Regions from separate parts of the Paenibacillus sp. Z6-24 genome, predicted to be linked through region 1. Evidence: riboswitches for the same ligand, from Rfam matches in the RefSeq annotation. Region 1 holds a riboswitch; each other region holds the start of a gene.
What was found. A riboswitch is a leader RNA that binds a small molecule or an ion and turns the genes downstream of it on or off. The one in region 1 is predicted to bind thiamine pyrophosphate.

Region 1 (4,215 bases):
AGGGCGATCAGTGGAATATTCTGGCTCAGGATCAGCAGCGGATAGAGGGCCCGTCGCAGAAACGGAATATAGTGCAGCACACCGGCGACGATCAATCCGGTCGCTGCCCCGATGCCGAATCCGGCCAGTGTCAGCTTCAGCGTCGCCCATGTATGCCCGAGCAGACTGACGTAGCTTTTCTCCGCTTCCCGGGCGATCCGGGCGGGACTTGGCAGAATCCAGTCCTCAATCTGGAAAAGGGAGGTAGCCATCTGCCATAGCACCAGTAACAAAACGACCGCCCCAAAGGGCGGCCATATGCCTTTCCACCATGCTCTGATGGACATTAGCGGTATTTCTCCGTTAATCCGTCCATGCTGATGCCGGATGGATTATGTGCGATTTTGATCTGGGAAATGATACTCGGGCTGCCCTTTTCCACCAGCGCCTCATGCATCTTCTGTACAACCTCCAGCAGCTGCGGAAGTTCGCCTTCCAGCGTCGTCTCCAGCGGATGCACTTCATATTTCAGTCCGGAAGCCTGAATGACCGCAATCGCGGCATCGACGTAATCATAGGAATTTTCATTATTAACGGTCTTCGGAATGACCTGAATGCTCAGTAGTGTCGTAGCCATGATTTAATAACCTCCTGGTAGAATGACTGTAGTATTGAATTCGATCAGGCAAAATAAATTAATGATACCGGCAGCGATACGGCCGGCGATTCAGCGCCCGGGAGCCGTACTGCTTGATTTTGCTTCTTATTTACTACTGTCTGCTGCAGGCAGATAGTCGTTGGTAAATGCCTTGGAAGCATCCAGCTTGTCGTCGAGCAGACCCTGTTCATACATCCAGTCGGCATAACCGGACCAGATCTCAGGCTTCTGCATGCCCCACTGTTTGGCATCATCCTGATATTTGGGTGACAGCCACTTCTGGCTGGCTTGGACCAGTTCAGGGTCCAGATCCGGTACCGCCTGGATCAGAATATCTGCGGCTTTGTCCGGATTGGCGATTGTATATTCATAGCCCTTGGCGGTTGCTGCCATGAATGCCTTGACCAGATCGGGGTCCTGCTGAATCTGCTTCTCGTTGGTCACGATGACCGGTGTGTAATAGTCCAGATTCGGTGAATAATCCTTGACGTACATCATGTTGAGCGGCTCTCCGCGCAGTTCGGCCTCCACGCCGGTCCAGCCGTAGAAGATCCAGGCAAAGTCGATGCCTTTTTTAACCGCTGTGAAAAAGTCGGCGTCCCCGATATTGACGCTTTTCACCTTGGTTACATCCCCGCCGTCAGTCGTCATGATCGATTTCATAACCGCTTCCTCAACCGGTGAGCCCCATGCGCCATAAGATTTGCCTTCCATATCCTTGGGCGTCTTGATTCCGCGGTCGACCGGCGAAGCAAAACCGGAAGTGTTATGCTGAATCACGGCTGCAATGGAGACGAGCGGTACACCCTGCACACGGGCCTGGGTCACGCTCTCCTGATAGCTGATGCCAAATGGCACTTTGCCCGAGGCGACCATCGTATCTGCACCGCCCTGTCCCGGCGCAATAATCTCTACATTTAATCCGGCATCCTTGTAGTAACCCATCTGCTGGGCGACATAGAGACCGGTATGGTTCGTATTCGGTGTCCAGTCCAGCACGACCTGTACATCCTTAAGTGCGCTGCCGCTCGTGCCTGCGGTGTCCTGACCGCCGGCTGCCGGACTGCTGCTTCCGCTCTGACCTCCGCATCCTGCCGTGATAAGCAGCAGGCATACCGCCAATAGCGGCAGAAGCTTGTTCCAGTGTCTGTTCATTTCGTTACCCCTTCTTCCTTCTATATAAAAAGATATAAAAAAAGCGCCCCGGATCGGGACGTCATAGGTGCATATCGTATGAGACACATACAATGCTTGATTCGCTTCCTACGCTGGCATTATCCAGATCAGGTAAAGGGTCTGTATTGGTCGAATACACTCTCAGCCGGCTAGCCCAGCTCCCCCAGATCGTATGCGCTTTTTCTAGCTGTAATTATAGACGAGTGCCTGCCTGCTGTCCAGCAAGAGAGGCATCCGGGAAAGGTGGAACAGGCCGGGAAGGTTCAGCTTCTTGCTGACCGGGTAAGTATCCAGTATAGGCACTCAAAGTTAAGTACTATCTAAAATTCAGCGCCATGCAGTACAGGCGTGTTGAATTATCCAAGTCCATATCGCGGAAGGAGCTTGATCATGAGTCAAACACCAGTAGAACAATCTATCGTTAAAGCACTGGAAGAGAACCGTTTTTGTGCATTTGGCACAGTGGAGAACAATAAACCAAAGGTGCGCTATATGGCCGTATATAATGAAGGTCTGAACATTCATCTGGCAACAGACCGCAAAACACAAAAAGTGGATGAACTGGAACAGAACCCGAACTGCTATCTGCTGCTTGGTTATGAAAAAGGCGGCAATAACGAAGTGGTTGAGATCGAAGCGACCTGTGCCGTGTCCACGAATGACGAGCTGAAGCAGCGCGTCTGGAAAGACGAATTCAAAAACTGGTTCTCCGGACCGGATGATCCCGACTATGTGGTACTTGATATTACACCACAGACGATTGAGTATACCGACAAAGAAGGTCAGAAACAGACCTGGAACAGCTAAGTCGCCTTTCCGTCGAATACCTGACAGCATTCCTGTAACAAGTGATTCAGCATAAGATTGTATAATCCGGTGACGAATTTTGTAAAATGCGCAGGCATACTACAGAATCGGCACCGGATTTTTTGTCATTTTTTGCTTCCAATAAAAGGATAAAATAGGGACCCTAGAAACTTGATCAACAGCATGAATTTAGGGTATAAACAATGTATTACTACAAATTTTATCTATTTCAAATATAAGGTAATTGCAAGAAGTGAAAGGGGTAATCTACAGGAGGTGCTTTCCTTGGACCTAAAAAAGATCGAGCAGCAGATTGAACAGGAACGCCGCATATTGAACCAGATGGCCGAAGAGCACGGAATCCGCGATCACCGGGTGATCGACCAGTCCGAACAGCTGGATCGTATTCTGGACTCTTATTTACAGCATAAACACCGCAAAGGGAATCAACCTGCAACCGGTATGAGTCAATAAGGATATATATAAGCCGTCATACATCACAGAGAGCAGCATGTCCTTTGTTTTGGTTTGCTGGATTTGGATAAAAAAACGAATAATATCTGACGTATATATGTTATATATACGTCTTTTTTGTAACTAATTTAGTAAAAATCGTAAAAATGAATCAAATATCCCTTCAAATATATCAATTGATAGTATAAGATTCTATCATGTCACTATATGCTTTGCTCTTTTATGCGTCTACACTCTCATTTTATTTCAGCAATATGTAAATAGTAGTGTAAATCCGTAAATCAATTTCACACCCGCTTTACATATGCTTTATACATAGATGAGTGTAAGCGTTTATACTGAAAGAATCAGAGAACGTATATGTGCTGAATATATTCGGGAGGGGTTTTGATTTTGAATCTGGGGAAAAAGACACTCAAGAAAACAGTAGCGGCGATTGCAGCGCTGCACCTGTTTGGCATCACGGCTATGCCGGCATTTGCGGCGGATACAACTACTGCAGGTACAACGGTTAAGCTTCGTCTGATGGAGACAACTGACCTGCACACGAATATGGTGAACTATGATTACTATTCAGACAAACCTACGGATGAATACGGTTTCGCCAAGACGGCAACGCTGATTAAAGCGGCGCGCGCCGAAGCTGCGAACAGTGTATTGATCGATAATGGTGATCTGCTGCAAGGCACACCGCTGGGTGATTATGTAGCCAAAATCGAACCGCTCGCTCAAAATGCGACCCATCCGATTTATGAAGCCATGAATCCGCTCGGTTTTGATGCAGCAACCTATGGTAACCATGAGTTTAACTATGGACTCGATTTTCTGAATCAGGCTGTAAAAGGTGCCAAGTTCCCTTATGTGAACGCTAATATTTATAAAGACAACGGAAACGGTGAAGGTACCGAAAACTACTTTACACCGTACGTTATTCTGGATAAAGAAGTAACCGACGAAGCCGGAGCAAAACACACGCTCAAAGTAGGCGTACTCGGTCTGGTCACTCCGCAAATCATGCAGTGGGATGGCGGCCACCTGAACGGCAAGGTCATCACCAAGGATATTGTGGAGACTGCCAAAAAATTCGTGCCGGAAATGAAAGAAAAAGGTGCAGACATTAT
Region 2 (4,215 bases), 140 kb from region 1:
TGCAGCCGCGGCAGAGTCTGTTACCAGGCTATCGCTGGAACTGGTGCGTACGAGTCCGGACACCGGCATTCTGTCCATTTCCAGGGTACCGTTTTTGCCGACAGTGGCATAGCGGATAGCGTTGCGGCTTGCTTCGCCCATACCGTCTCCGATAAACAGAATAATATTTTTGGGAGCCGTCACTTTTTTGGCCGCGGCGGTAGCTGCTGCATCAGCAGTCGTGAAGCCGCTGGTGAAGAGGGGCACACTTAATACAGCGGCAGCGCTCAGAGCCAGGGTTGCTTTTTTCATGGAAGAGGTATTCAAGATTGTCACACTCCTAATATGTATTCATATGATACATTGATCATATATCTCATTTGTCATATAAAAAACCTTATTTTGTAAATGTGATATAAAATTGCATATTTACCCTTGCTTAATAATAGGCTGCCAGCATGCAAAGTTCCCGGAACGGACACTATGTACAGTGACTGTTCCGGAAATTTGCTGTTATATGTCTTAGAGGAGAGGTCGAATGATGGATATTACACTGACTGTCACTGCGGAATCAACTATAAATACGGCTGCCGCCAGCCTTGAATTCCTGTGACTTCTCCTGCATGGCCTGTTCCACTTCGGCAGAGCCATATTGGTCACGGATATCGTGGGTAATCTTCATGCTGCAGAATTTGGGTCCGCACATGGAGCAAAAATGAGCACTTTTGGCGCCTTCGGCTGGAAGGGTCTCATCATGGTAGCTCATCGCCCGCTCCGGATCGAGTGAGAGGTGGAACTGATCGCGCCAGCGGAATTCGAACCTCGCTCGCGACAGTGCATCATCCCGCTTGCGTGCCTGTGGATGACCTTTGGCGAGGTCGGCAGCATGGGCGGCGATTTTGTAGGCGATGACGCCTTCCTTGACGTCTTCCCGATTGGGCAGGCCGAGATGCTCCTTGGGTGTGACATAGCAGAGCATGGCAGTTCCGTACCAGCCAATCATCGCCGCTCCGATCGCTGAAGTAATATGGTCATAGCCAGGGGCAATATCTGTCGTTAACGGACCCAGTGTATAAAATGGCGCTTCGTCGCACACTTCCAGCTGACGGTCCATATTTTCCTTGATCAGATGAATCGGCACATGACCCGGTCCCTCGATCATTACCTGCACATCATGTTTCCAGGCGATATGAGTCAGCTCTCCAAGTGTACCCAGCTCGGCAAACTGGGCTTCATCATTGGCATCGGCAATCGAACCCGGACGCAGCCCGTCACCAAGGGAAAAGGTAATGTCATACCTCTTCATAATCTCGCAGATCTCTTTAAAATGGGTATATAGAAAATTCTCCTGATGATGCGCAAGACACCATGCCGCCATAATCGAGCCGCCGCGGCTGACGATGCCTGTCACCCGATTGGCCGTCAGCGGGATATAACGCAGCAGTACACCGGCATGAATCGTAAAGTAATCGACCCCCTGCTCGGCCTGCTCTATCAGCGTATCGCGGAAGACTTCCCAGCTCAGATCCTCAGCACGGCCGTTGACCTTTTCCAGTGCCTGATAAATGGGAACCGTACCGACGGGCACGGGAGAATTGCGGATAATCCACTCCCTTGTGGTATGAATATTTTTGCCGGTGGACAGGTCCATGATCGTATCGGCACCCCAGCGGATCGCCCAGGTCATCTTTTCCACTTCTTCCTCGATGGAGGAGGCGACAGCCGAGTTGCCGATATTGGCATTAATTTTCACATGAAAATGGCGGCCGATAATCATCGGCTCACTCTCCGGATGGTTGATGTTGGCCGGGATTACCGCTCGTCCGGCAGCGACTTCGGCACGGACGAACTCCGGCTCCATGCCTTCACGCAGGGCGATAAATTCCATCTCCGGCGTAATGATTCCCTGGCGGGCATAATGCAGCTGGGTGACATTGCCGCCGGGGATAGCCGCCGCAGGCTGGCGGTGAGCCTGAGGGAATATTTCGGCGCCCTGTCGAACTGCCCGTTCACTGTCCAGAAATCCGTTATCCTGGGGCAGTACCTGTCTGCCTTCATACCGCAGCGTATCGCAGCGTTCCTCGATCCAGCCCTGGCGCAGCGGCACCAGTCCCTGACGAATATCAACGGGCTGCCCGGTATCCGTATAGGGTCCGCTGGAATCATAGACATGAAGCGGAGGATTGGGTACGGCCTCTCCGCGTATCTCACTATCGGATAAAGCAATCTCGCGTACCGGTACCTGAATGTCTGCCCGTGATCCCTGAATATATACTTTGCGGCTGCCGGGTAATGGTGTCTGATAAATAGCCATAATGCAAAAAACCTCCTCGCGAATGTGGATATCCGCCAGGAGACACACTAATACAGGGAGGAAGCAGCAGGAGTATACAGGATGGGCTTCAGTGCTGACAATCTGCGGTACAGCGAGGAATCAGAGAACGGCAGTCTTTGAGGTTCACGATCTTTGTTCCAGCAGGAATCTTATTGGGGCCTCAGCAGCCATAAGTTCGTCAAACCGGCAATCGTCTATTCCCATCGGCCTGCTGCCTATGTATCTGTGCAGACTGACAATCGATCCTCTCCACTTCCTCCCGCAGACAGCACAAAGCCGCCTCCGGGCAGGAAGCGGCAGAAACCGTATCGTCGTATCAACGAAGTCTCAACCACTTTCCTACGCTGGCATAACCCAGATCAGGTTCAAAGGGACCAAAGCAGATGCTTTATCTCAGCCCGTACAGGCGCCCCTAGTGGATACAGTAAGACTATATGCCGGATCACTTGTATTTGTCAAATTTAATCCTTTTCAGGGAACAAATGTATAACGAAATGGAAGTAAGAAGCAGGAGCTATTTATTCAGTCTTTCAACGCAGAACATCTGCGTTGAAAGACTGATGTTTATACGTAATTTTAAATATATAATTTGGTATATATAGCTGGCGCAAGCAGCGAAGGTTCATAATTTCATTCCGGGAGATGATTGTATGCCTACATGGCCCAGCTGCATATGAGCAGCCTGGCGATTCTGCTGACAATCGTGTGCCGCCGATCGGTTGTACGACTCCGGCAGATGAAGCACAGCGTATCCTAATAGACGATAACGATTTTGAAAGAGCCTCGGAAATGAATAAAAAAGACTCAGCACTGGCGTGATGCCGGTGCTGAGTCTTTTTCTTTTGCAGATGGCTGATTGTTATCTGCCGGTCTGTACTTGATCAGCTACCAAACATACAGGCAAATATACAAACAGCAAAACGGTAAACCATTCCTGGAAATTGGATGACCAGATCAACACCAGCTTCAGCCCAGTTGGCACGTGACCATGCGTTATTGGATTGCTTTACCTGGGTATCCATTATAAATTACCTCCTTTCACTAAAAGTAAAAGCCTCTTCATACCGATTACAAAGTGCATATGATTCGTACTTAAGCCATTGCTGTAGGGAAATCCTGATTGCAACCTCAATTTACATACGTGGAAAATAATGGTTCGTTGCTGGAAATTGAAATTCAGGCATACATCGGTAACGCGATGTACCTGTTCAAACCTGTTCATCCCCAGGTCTTTTTACTGCGCGGATATCTATTTCGGGCTGTACAGGCTGCTGCGTCTGGTGAATGCGCTGCCGGATATGGCATAATCGAGTAAGCGATAAGCTGTGCTTTTACTGTCAGGACCAAAGGAGAAATTACATGAGTGAACCGGAACAACCGATTCAACCGATTACGGTCGAAAGTGTATTGATTGTCGATACCAAGGGCAGCTTTCTCACCCGGCAAGTACCGGAGATTCAATTAGAGCTGGCAGGCATACCCGGCGACCGGACGGATCTGTGAAGGGGAAAATGTACCCTGCCGCCAAAAAGCGCCGCGGCATCGTCTGTTCGGTAGAACGGGAAGGCCTGATCCGCCAGGGAGATATGATAAAGATCGTGAAGGCGCATCTGTGATCTATGCAGATGCCAATCCTAAGATAGCTGCAAGGCAAAAAAGGCTGAAAGATACAGCCGGACAGGAGCATACTTATGAGCACTGAATTCAATCTGCCATCCATTCAGCTGTGGTGCGGCAAAACTTCCTACAGTAAAGGAATGGCTTATTACCGTGCAGGCAAGGTCGCTTTTACCCGTTATGATGACCACCGGAGGCAGTATGAAGCGAGCGTACAGATCCGGGCGAATCAGCAGGAGCAGGTGCGTCTGCATTTTGATGAAGCCGGTAAGGCACATGCACAC
Region 3 (4,215 bases), 2.4 Mb from region 1:
AAGGAATGACATACCCAAAGCCATAATTCCGGTCATGTGCAAGCTGCTTCATCATCAGCCATCCGAGCGCTTCCAGTCTGCAGCTGATACGAGGCAGGCACTTGGTCAGGCTGTGAATGAGCACTATAGCCGCGTGCATGGAGAGTCCGGCATATCCGCCAGCAGATGGAACAAGATGACACAGGTCATTGCGGTTATGGGAGCAACATCAGGTACAGGAACTACACATACGGCTGTGTCCATTGCCCATCATCTGGCGAGAAGTCAGCAAAAGGTCGCGCTGGTGGAAATGAACCATATTCCTGGAGCATTTGCCCGTATACAGCAGGTAGCGGTGAACGGAATGGCAGAGCGACATATGCTGCTGGAAGAACGCAAGTTTACACTGGAAGGTGTCGATTACTGGCGTGAATCAGCCAGAGCGGAAGTGGTAGGATTGCTCGGTGGCAGCTACCGGTTTATCATTCTGGATCTGGGGCGTTACCAGCAAAATGACCGGCTGGAAGAATTTCTACGGGCGGATATTCCTATCATTGTTGGATCAGGGGCGGAATGGCGTTACCAGGATGTACTGAAGATGGCTGCCGATCTGCAGCGGTATCCCCAGGATAAATGGCAGTATTGTCTGCCGCTGGCTCCGGAAGATGCGGTACAGCGTCTGCAGCGGGAGCTTCATACGGAGCAGGTACATAGTATTCCCTGGAATCCCGATCCATTTGACCATCAGCCGGCAGCAGCATCGGTGCTGAGAGAATTGCTAAGCGATTATCTGCCTTCCCCGGTGAAAAAGCGCAAACTATGGTTCAATCTACGCTAATCCAGCGAAAAGGAGGAAATCAATGACTACCGTAATGTTCTGGAGTCCGGATGGGGGCCACGGAAGAACTTCATCCCATACAGCCATTGCCGCTGTTACCGCCTCGCTGCAGTATCGGCTGAGATTGCTGCTGTGTCATAACCAGTGTCGTAACCAAAGTGTCGAAGCGGGCTTATTGTCTGCAGATGTACTTATGAATCATACTCATCCGCCTAAAAGGCCGGGAGTAGACCGGATTCGTTATTTGTATGAATCAGGTATTCTGACTCGTAATAATGTATCGGATTATATGATTCCTCTCCTCAAAGATCGACTTGATCTGTTGATCGGCACAGATGAGCGGGAAGAGAAGATGCCGGATCATCTTTTCTGGAAATACCTGCTCACCATAGCCGGGGAATATTACGATCTAATCCTGATGGACGCTGGTTCTGGAACAGAGCAGATGCCGATGCTCGGAGAAGCTGATCTTATCGTTGTCAATCTGAGTCAGAATACAGCACAGTTGAAAACATTTTTCCATGAATATGCCCATGATGAAGTGCTTCGTTCCATACCCTGGATTCCGGTGCTTGGTGCATATCAGCCAGAGTCTCTGCTGACTGCTGCCAGTATTGTTCGCAGATTCGGTGTACATCAGCCTATGTACATGCTGAATTACTACCAGGCTTTTCAAGATGCATGGAACGCGCAGGACCTGCTTTCCTTTATGCGTTACCATTTGATTCTCGACCGGACTCATACGGAATCTGCTGATTTTCTGCGACAGTCTTTTTTTCTGACAGCGGCGGTTATGGAGCAGCTGGGTGGTGTGCCTGTGCTATCAGGCTCTGTTGTCAGGTTTCCTATTTCTACATAATATTTGCTTTATAAGAGCAGTTTTGCTAAGATAAATATGCTTAAATTGAATAGCTACAATGCACTGGGGGAGCCTGTAACGGCTGAGATGGCAGAACTGATTGCCGAACCCTTTGTACCTGATCTGGATTATACCAGCGTAGGGAAGTGGTAGAAGAATAACCTTGGACGAACGAGTATATCAACTGAATCCGATGCAGACTGGATTTAAATTATCATTATGCAGCCGGCGGCAGATACATGAATGAACAGGCAATCCTGTTTCTCATTCATTATTCAGCGCTGAACGGATTAACGGCATCTATCAGGCAATAATACATAAGGATGCACACAATGATATCATCAATGTTTTGACAAGATTATACTTCGGCAGGCTGCTTGTAAAATAGTCCTGTTATTGTTTGAATCAGACAACCACTTTCCTGCGGGAAGGTGGTTTTTTTGCGTTATCGGGTTCTGTCTGATTAGCCTTTAAAGGCACGGTCGGTTCGTTGCTCATTATTCAATTGTACAGATTAGAGATACAGATTAGTCGGTGAGTAGAAAGCAGGAGGTGCATGATGGAGCTGCACATTGTGAGTACAGGCAGTCAGCCGGCAGAGAAGATACTTGCAGTCGGTACACAGGTGCATCACCAGGTAACAGCGATTCACATTCGGGAGAAGCAGTGGTCAGACGATCAGGTGAAAGAATTGATACAAGTCATGCTGCAGGAAGGAATCCCTGCTGCCAAGATTCGCCTCAATAGCAGAGTTCAGCTTGCTGCGGAGCTGGGAATCGGGGGCATCCATTTGCCTGAACAGCACAGTTTCAACAGAGCAGAAGCGGATCGATGGAGGCCAAGTATATCTCTTTCAGACAATAATCTGTCCCGGCATGACATGAAGAGTCTACTGCAAACGGCGTCCGCTTTATACGAACCGGAACAGGGCATTCAGCATCCATGGAAATATATAGCCGGGCGATCCGTACACACTACCGCGCATGCGATACAGGCAGAGCAGGAAGGCATGGATTATCTTTTTTACGGGCATATTTATAAGACACCATCCAAACGGGGAGTTCCGGCCCGCGGAATTCATCAGCTGTATCAGCTATGTGGTGCTGTGCATATTCCTGTTATTGCCATCGGAGGCATTCAGCCGCAGCATGCTGAGGAGTTGGCTCATGCCGGAGCAGCCGGTATAGCTGTCATGTCCGGCATATTCGCAGCCGATGATCCGGCTGAACAGGCTGCTGCCTACAGAGCAGCCTTATCCGCTGCATCAGCTGTGATAGAGAGAACATAGACTGAGGAAGGTGATATGAGCAATGAGAAGCAACGGATATTATGATGCGATTGTAGTCGGAGCTGGTGTAATTGGAGCCTCTATCGCTTATGAATTATCGGTGAAAGGCATGAAAGTAGCCATCATTGAGAAAAATCAGCCTGCATCGGGGGCATCGGGTGCTGCCGGAGGAATGCTGGCAGCGGAGTCGGAACATTTCCAGCATGCGGATCTTCGTCAGTTGGCTCTGTACAGCCGCTCTCTGTACACCGGGCTGACCGAACAGCTATATGAGCTGACAGGTATACATTGTGGATTGCGCAGTGAAGGATTCCTGCTGCCTGTGCAACCACATGATCTGGAACATCATTCTCGTCAGCTTGCTTCTGCAGATCCGGGTTCCGTTGGAGAGCGACTTTATAATAACAAGCAGGATAGCGTACAGGCTGGCAACTCTCATCTGGAATGGTGGGATAATCAGCGTCTGGCAAGGGAAGAGCCATATATCCGCTCAGAGCATGGGATGCTCTACAACCGATCCGAACAGCAGCTTATTCCTTCCCTGCTGAATGAAGCATTGGTGCTGGCGGCAGTATGTCTGGGAGCAGTGTTATATCGGCAGACGGAAGTAAGACGATTGCTGCGTGAACACGGGGAGTATGGAAGGGCTACCGGTGTGGTGACAGAGCAGGGAGTGATGTATGGGGAGCAGATTATTTTGGCTTCCGGACTTGGTAGTGCCAGATTGATCGAGGCTGAAGGATACCGGCTGCCCTTTTTACCGGTCAAAGGAGAACTGCTGGAAATACGCACACCGACAAGCTGGCTGAATCATACGATTTATGGTCATCAAATCTATATTATTCCCAAACAGGGCAATCGCATCTGGATCGGGGCGACAAGTAAGCCCGGCCGAATAGATACGCTGGTAGAAGCCGGGTCAGTCACCGAGCTGTTGTTCAAAGCGCAGCAGTATATTCCGTCCATCACCAACGGGGAACTGGTACGCTGCTGGGCCGGTATACGGCCGGGTACGGCGGACGAGCTGCCTTATATGGGAATGTTGACACCGCTGCCGGGTGTATGGATGGCCTGCGGGCATTATCGTAATGGCATCCTGCTGGCAGCCGGAACCGGACGGATTATGGCGGAAGCCATAGCATCCGGTCAGAGTTCTTCCATCCCGGCAAGTTTTGCTCCGGGCCGTGCACTGCAACACCTTTTGAGACTGCAACCGGAGACGGAAGGGGGGACACCAGTATGGAATTGATG
Region 4 (4,215 bases), 350 kb from region 1:
GTTCGACCAGTACAATCGCACCGGCAGCGACCAGGATCAGGGTGGAGAGGCTGATTTCACCGACAACGCCCGAGCCGCTGATATTGATTTTGAAAAAGCCCATCAGTGCCTGCAGCAGGAACACCCATGTAAGCGCGACCCAGACAATCATCAGATAATACATCGGTTTGCTCAGCTGCCGGGCCTCCGGCAGATTCTCGATGAGCTGATTGGCATAACTGTCCGATTCCTTGCCAAACAGCTGGCGGGCACTTTTGCCTTTTTGCTGGGCGTCCAGCAGGTGCCGTCCCATCTCCAGCAGCAGTTCCTCACCCGATTCGCGGCGGATACGAGCGTCCCGTACATGCACGATGACATCGTCATAATAGCTCAGATTATCCTGTTTGAGCTGATCGCGAATTGAATTAATATCCTTTACCAAATGACGCACAGTACTCATAATCGTTCCTCCAATCGTAATCAATTGTACCTGAATATATCCCTATTTATACCGGCTGCCTATAGTGCCGGAGATCGGTCTGGAAGCTATTATTCTGCCACACTTTTGCTCCATTGACAATTGAATTCCCGGGATGCTACTATAATGTTACTTTAAATCATATTAAACTCATCGGAATTATTTAAATTAAATATTTCACCTTTAAAAAAATAGGAGTTTTCTGATTATATACACAGCTATTGCGGGGAGGAATCATTATGGAGAGGAATATCGTTATTCGCCATCAGGAAGTGGATTTAACAGCCAGTATTCACTATCCGACGCATGACCGTCAGACCGATACACAGGGCAAAGGCAAGGACCGTACACCGCTGATTATTATCTGTCACGGTTTTGTCGGCAGCCGGATCGGTGTGGACCGCTTGTTCGTCAACAGCGCCCGTGAACTGGCTGCTGATGGATACATGGTCGTTCGCTTTGATTACGCGGGCTGTGGGGAAAGCAGTGGACTATATGGTCAGCAGGGACTGGACTCCATGGTCGCGCAGACCCGCACTGTGCTCGATTATGTCATGAACTGCAGCGATATTGATCCGACCCGGGTCACGCTGATCGGTCACAGCCTTGGCGGAGCGGTAGCAATACTGACTGCTGTCCGCGATCACCGGATCAAGCATCTGGTACTGTGGTCGGCGGTGGGTCATCCTTTTAATGATATTGTGAAAATTGTCGGTCGCGAGACGTATGATCAGGCGGTAATCGAAGGGGAAGCGGATTATCTGGGCTACTGCTTCAAGCCGGTTTACTTTGAGTCGCTGGGCAATTACCAGCCGTTCATCGAAGCGCGCCAGTTCAGCGGCGATGTATTGGTCGTGCATGGTACCGGGGATGATGTGATTCCGGTGGATTATGCCTTTTTGTACCAGCAGGAGTTCTGGACCCGGCAGGAAGGGCGCTGTGACAAGCAGATTATTTTCCAGGCGGATCATACGTATTCTTCCGGTCCGCATCGCCGCGAACTGCTTCGTTATACACGCGAATGGCTCGCCGGACGTGAAGCGGCACAGACGCAGTGGCAGCACTGGATGATCTGACCGTTTGGCATATGTACATCTTATAAGGCTGTGTATGGATATTAAAGCTCTGTAATGGAGCATGAACCGGCACGGCTGTGGATTTGACAGTCGGCGGATATCCTTATAAGATCGTAACTATAAAGAGACCAGAGGACACCGGCAGCGCAAGACGTTCGGTGTGCAATCCTTACTCATCATATTGCTTTGAATTCACTAGGGGAGCCGCGAGGCTGAGACGGATTATGTCCGGACCCTTGGAACCTGATCTGGGTTATACCAGCGGAGGGAAGTGGACGCGGATTTCACTCATGCCTATACGGCACGATATACCTGAATGAATGATACGACCCATTGATCTCCTGCTGGAGGTGAATGGGTCTTTTTTGTATACAGTTTGTACAGTCGAGGAGGAGAAGGGATGTCTTATTTGCAAAAGGTGCGTGAGCAGAATCCGCTCATTCACAATATTACCAATGTGGTGGTGACCAACTTTACAGCCAATGGGCTGCTGGCTCTGGGAGCTTCGCCCTTTATGGCGTATGCGCATGAAGAAGTGGCGGATGTCGCCGCGATGTCTGGAGCGGTCATGCTGAATATGGGCACGCTCGATGAATATACGGTGCAGTCCATTCTACTGGCAGGACAGTCTGCCAATCGGGCGGGAGTGCCGGTTGTGTTCGATCCGGTTGGAGCGGGAGCAACCGCTTATCGCACAGATTCGGCCCGCCGGATTAGCGAGCAGGTCAAGATCGATTTTCTGCGCGGCAATGTGGCAGAGATTGCGAATGTAGCCGGAGCCGAATGGAATATCCGCGGCGTCGATGCCGGGGCAGGAGAGGGAGATCGTACTCAGTTGGCCCGCCAGGCAGCCGAGCAGCTGGGCTCCATCGTGATTGTGACGGGGGAGGAGGATATTATCACTGACGGTCAGGCGACCCTGACGGTGGCGAACGGACATCCGCTGCTGACCAAGGTGACCGGTGCAGGGTGTCTGCTCAGCTCGGTGGTGGCCGCTTTTGCAGCGGCTGCCGGAGGCCGGGAGCACTGGCTGCAGGCAGCAGCGGAAGCGCTGGCTTTCTACGGCATAGCGGCAGAGATGGCAGCAGAGCGTACAGAAGGGCAGGGAACCGGCAGTTTTCAAGTGGAGTTCATCAATCAGCTGTCCCTGCTGACTCCTGAACAAGTGCAGCAGCGGGCACGGATCGAGACCCTGTAGATGTGGCCAGGCTTGGCAGGATAGTCAGGCAGTACATTTTATATCCCTATATCCCTAATTCAAAGGAGTGCAAACAAACATGAGCATCCATCAGGCATTAACGATCGCCGGCTCGGACAGCGGCGGCGGAGCAGGCATACAGGCCGATCTGAAAACTTTTCAGGAACTCGGCGTCTACGGCATGTCGGTCATTACGGCAGTGACCGCCCAGAACACGGCAGGTGTACAGGGCGTCTATCCGGTCGATCCGGAAGGCGTAATCCGCCAGCTGGATTCGATCGGGGAAGATCTGGCACCCGAAGCAGTCAAGACAGGGATGCTGTTCAGCGCAGACATTATTCATGAAGTGGCACAGGCGGTGCAGCGATATGGCTGGCGCAATCTTGTGATCGATCCGGTCATGGTCGCCAAAGGAGGCTCCGTACTGCTCCAGCAGGAGGCGGTTCAGGCATTGACCAGGCATCTGCTGCCGCTCGCCGAGATCGTCACACCGAATGTGCCGGAAGCGGAACTGCTGACCGGCATGAGCATCCGGCAGCTGCAGGACCGGGAAGAAGCGGCCCGCCGACTGACCGATATGGGCGCACGCTATGCGATTGTCAAAGGCGGTCATGATCTGTCGACAGCAGGTGCCGTCGATGTGCTCTACGACGGGCAGAACTATCATTATCTGGAGACACCGCGCATCGATACGCCGCATACCCATGGAACAGGATGTACGTATTCCGCTGCAGTTACCGCAGAGCTCGCCCGGGGCCGCTCTGTGCTTGAAGCGGTGCATACCGCCAAGCAGTTTATCCAGGCAGCGATAGAGGATGGGCTGGGGATCGGTTCAGTACACGGTCCGACCAACCATTTTGCCTATCGGCAGAGGGGGTATACTCATGAGCCGTCCTGATACCGACATCATGCGCCGCTGGTTGAAGCTCTATCTGGTCATGGGCAGTGTAAACTGTACAGAGACGCCGGAGCAGGTGCTGCGCCAGGCGATTGCCGGGGGGATCACCATGTTTCAATTCCGGGAAAAGGGAGTGGGCGCACTGACCGGTACAGCCTGTGTTCAATTGGCCCGACGTCTGCAGGAGATCTGCGCGGAGCACGGGATTCCCTTTATCGTAAATGATGATCTGGAACTGGCACTCGAACTGAATGCGGACGGCGTACATGTCGGTCAGGACGACGAAGCCGCTTCGGTCATTCGCCGCCGTCTCGGTCCGGACAAGATCGTTGGCGTCTCGGCCCATTCGCTCGAAGAGGCGCAGCAAGCGATCGCAGATGGAGCGGACTATCTCGGAGTCGGCCCTGTCTATCCGACCATTTCCAAGCCGGATGCGGAGGCGGTGCGGGGCACGACGGTCATCGAGCAGCTGCGCACTGCCGGACTGGATATTCCGGTAGTCGGCATCGGAGGCATCCATGCATCCAACGCCGCTCCGGTGATCGCTGCGGGAGCGGATGGCGTCGCAGTGATCTCTGCCATTGCC

Region 2: it holds a riboswitch for thiamine pyrophosphate, as region 1 does, so the genes downstream of both, thiC (phosphomethylpyrimidine synthase ThiC) here and M1D61_RS20220 (ABC transporter substrate-binding protein) in region 1, are expected to answer to the same signal.
Region 3: it holds a riboswitch for thiamine pyrophosphate, as region 1 does, so the genes downstream of both, M1D61_RS09910 (thiamine phosphate synthase) here and M1D61_RS20220 (ABC transporter substrate-binding protein) in region 1, are expected to answer to the same signal.
Region 4: it holds a riboswitch for thiamine pyrophosphate, as region 1 does, so the genes downstream of both, thiM (hydroxyethylthiazole kinase) here and M1D61_RS20220 (ABC transporter substrate-binding protein) in region 1, are expected to answer to the same signal.

Annotation. Positions count from the first base shown of each region.
Region 1 is NZ_CP096398.1:4,664,810-4,669,024, reverse strand. Features, by position in the region: gene M1D61_RS20230 (ABC transporter permease) at 1-326, opposite strand, end outside; gene M1D61_RS20225 (thiamine-binding protein) at 326-616, opposite strand; gene M1D61_RS20220 (ABC transporter substrate-binding protein) at 743-1,792, opposite strand; TPP riboswitch at 1,880-1,988, opposite strand; gene M1D61_RS20215 (pyridoxamine 5'-phosphate oxidase family protein) at 2,204-2,620, shown strand; gene M1D61_RS20210 (aspartyl-phosphate phosphatase Spo0E family protein) at 2,906-3,094, shown strand; gene M1D61_RS20205 (bifunctional 2',3'-cyclic-nucleotide 2'-phosphodiesterase/3'-nucleotidase) at 3,488-4,215, shown strand, end outside.
Region 2 is NZ_CP096398.1:4,806,318-4,810,532, reverse strand. Features, by position in the region: gene M1D61_RS20795 (alkaline phosphatase) at 1-291, opposite strand, end outside; gene thiC (phosphomethylpyrimidine synthase ThiC) at 551-2,293, opposite strand; TPP riboswitch at 2,634-2,738, opposite strand; gene M1D61_RS20785 (hypothetical protein) at 3,196-3,336, opposite strand; gene M1D61_RS20780 (hypothetical protein) at 3,674-3,817, shown strand; gene M1D61_RS20775 (DEAD/DEAH box helicase) at 4,006-4,215, shown strand, end outside.
Region 3 is NZ_CP096398.1:2,241,082-2,245,296, forward strand. Features, by position in the region: gene M1D61_RS09900 (protein kinase domain-containing protein) at 1-817, shown strand, start outside; gene M1D61_RS09905 (hypothetical protein) at 840-1,676, shown strand; TPP riboswitch at 1,732-1,838, shown strand; gene M1D61_RS09910 (thiamine phosphate synthase) at 2,233-2,964, shown strand; gene thiO (glycine oxidase ThiO) at 2,987-4,213, shown strand; gene thiS (sulfur carrier protein ThiS) at 4,204-4,215, shown strand, end outside.
Region 4 is NZ_CP096398.1:4,310,607-4,314,821, reverse strand. Features, by position in the region: gene M1D61_RS18710 (DUF1129 family protein) at 1-439, opposite strand, end outside; gene M1D61_RS18705 (alpha/beta hydrolase) at 697-1,533, shown strand; TPP riboswitch at 1,721-1,820, shown strand; gene thiM (hydroxyethylthiazole kinase) at 1,934-2,731, shown strand; gene thiD (bifunctional hydroxymethylpyrimidine kinase/phosphomethylpyrimidine kinase) at 2,811-3,629, shown strand; gene thiE (thiamine phosphate synthase) at 3,616-4,215, shown strand, end outside.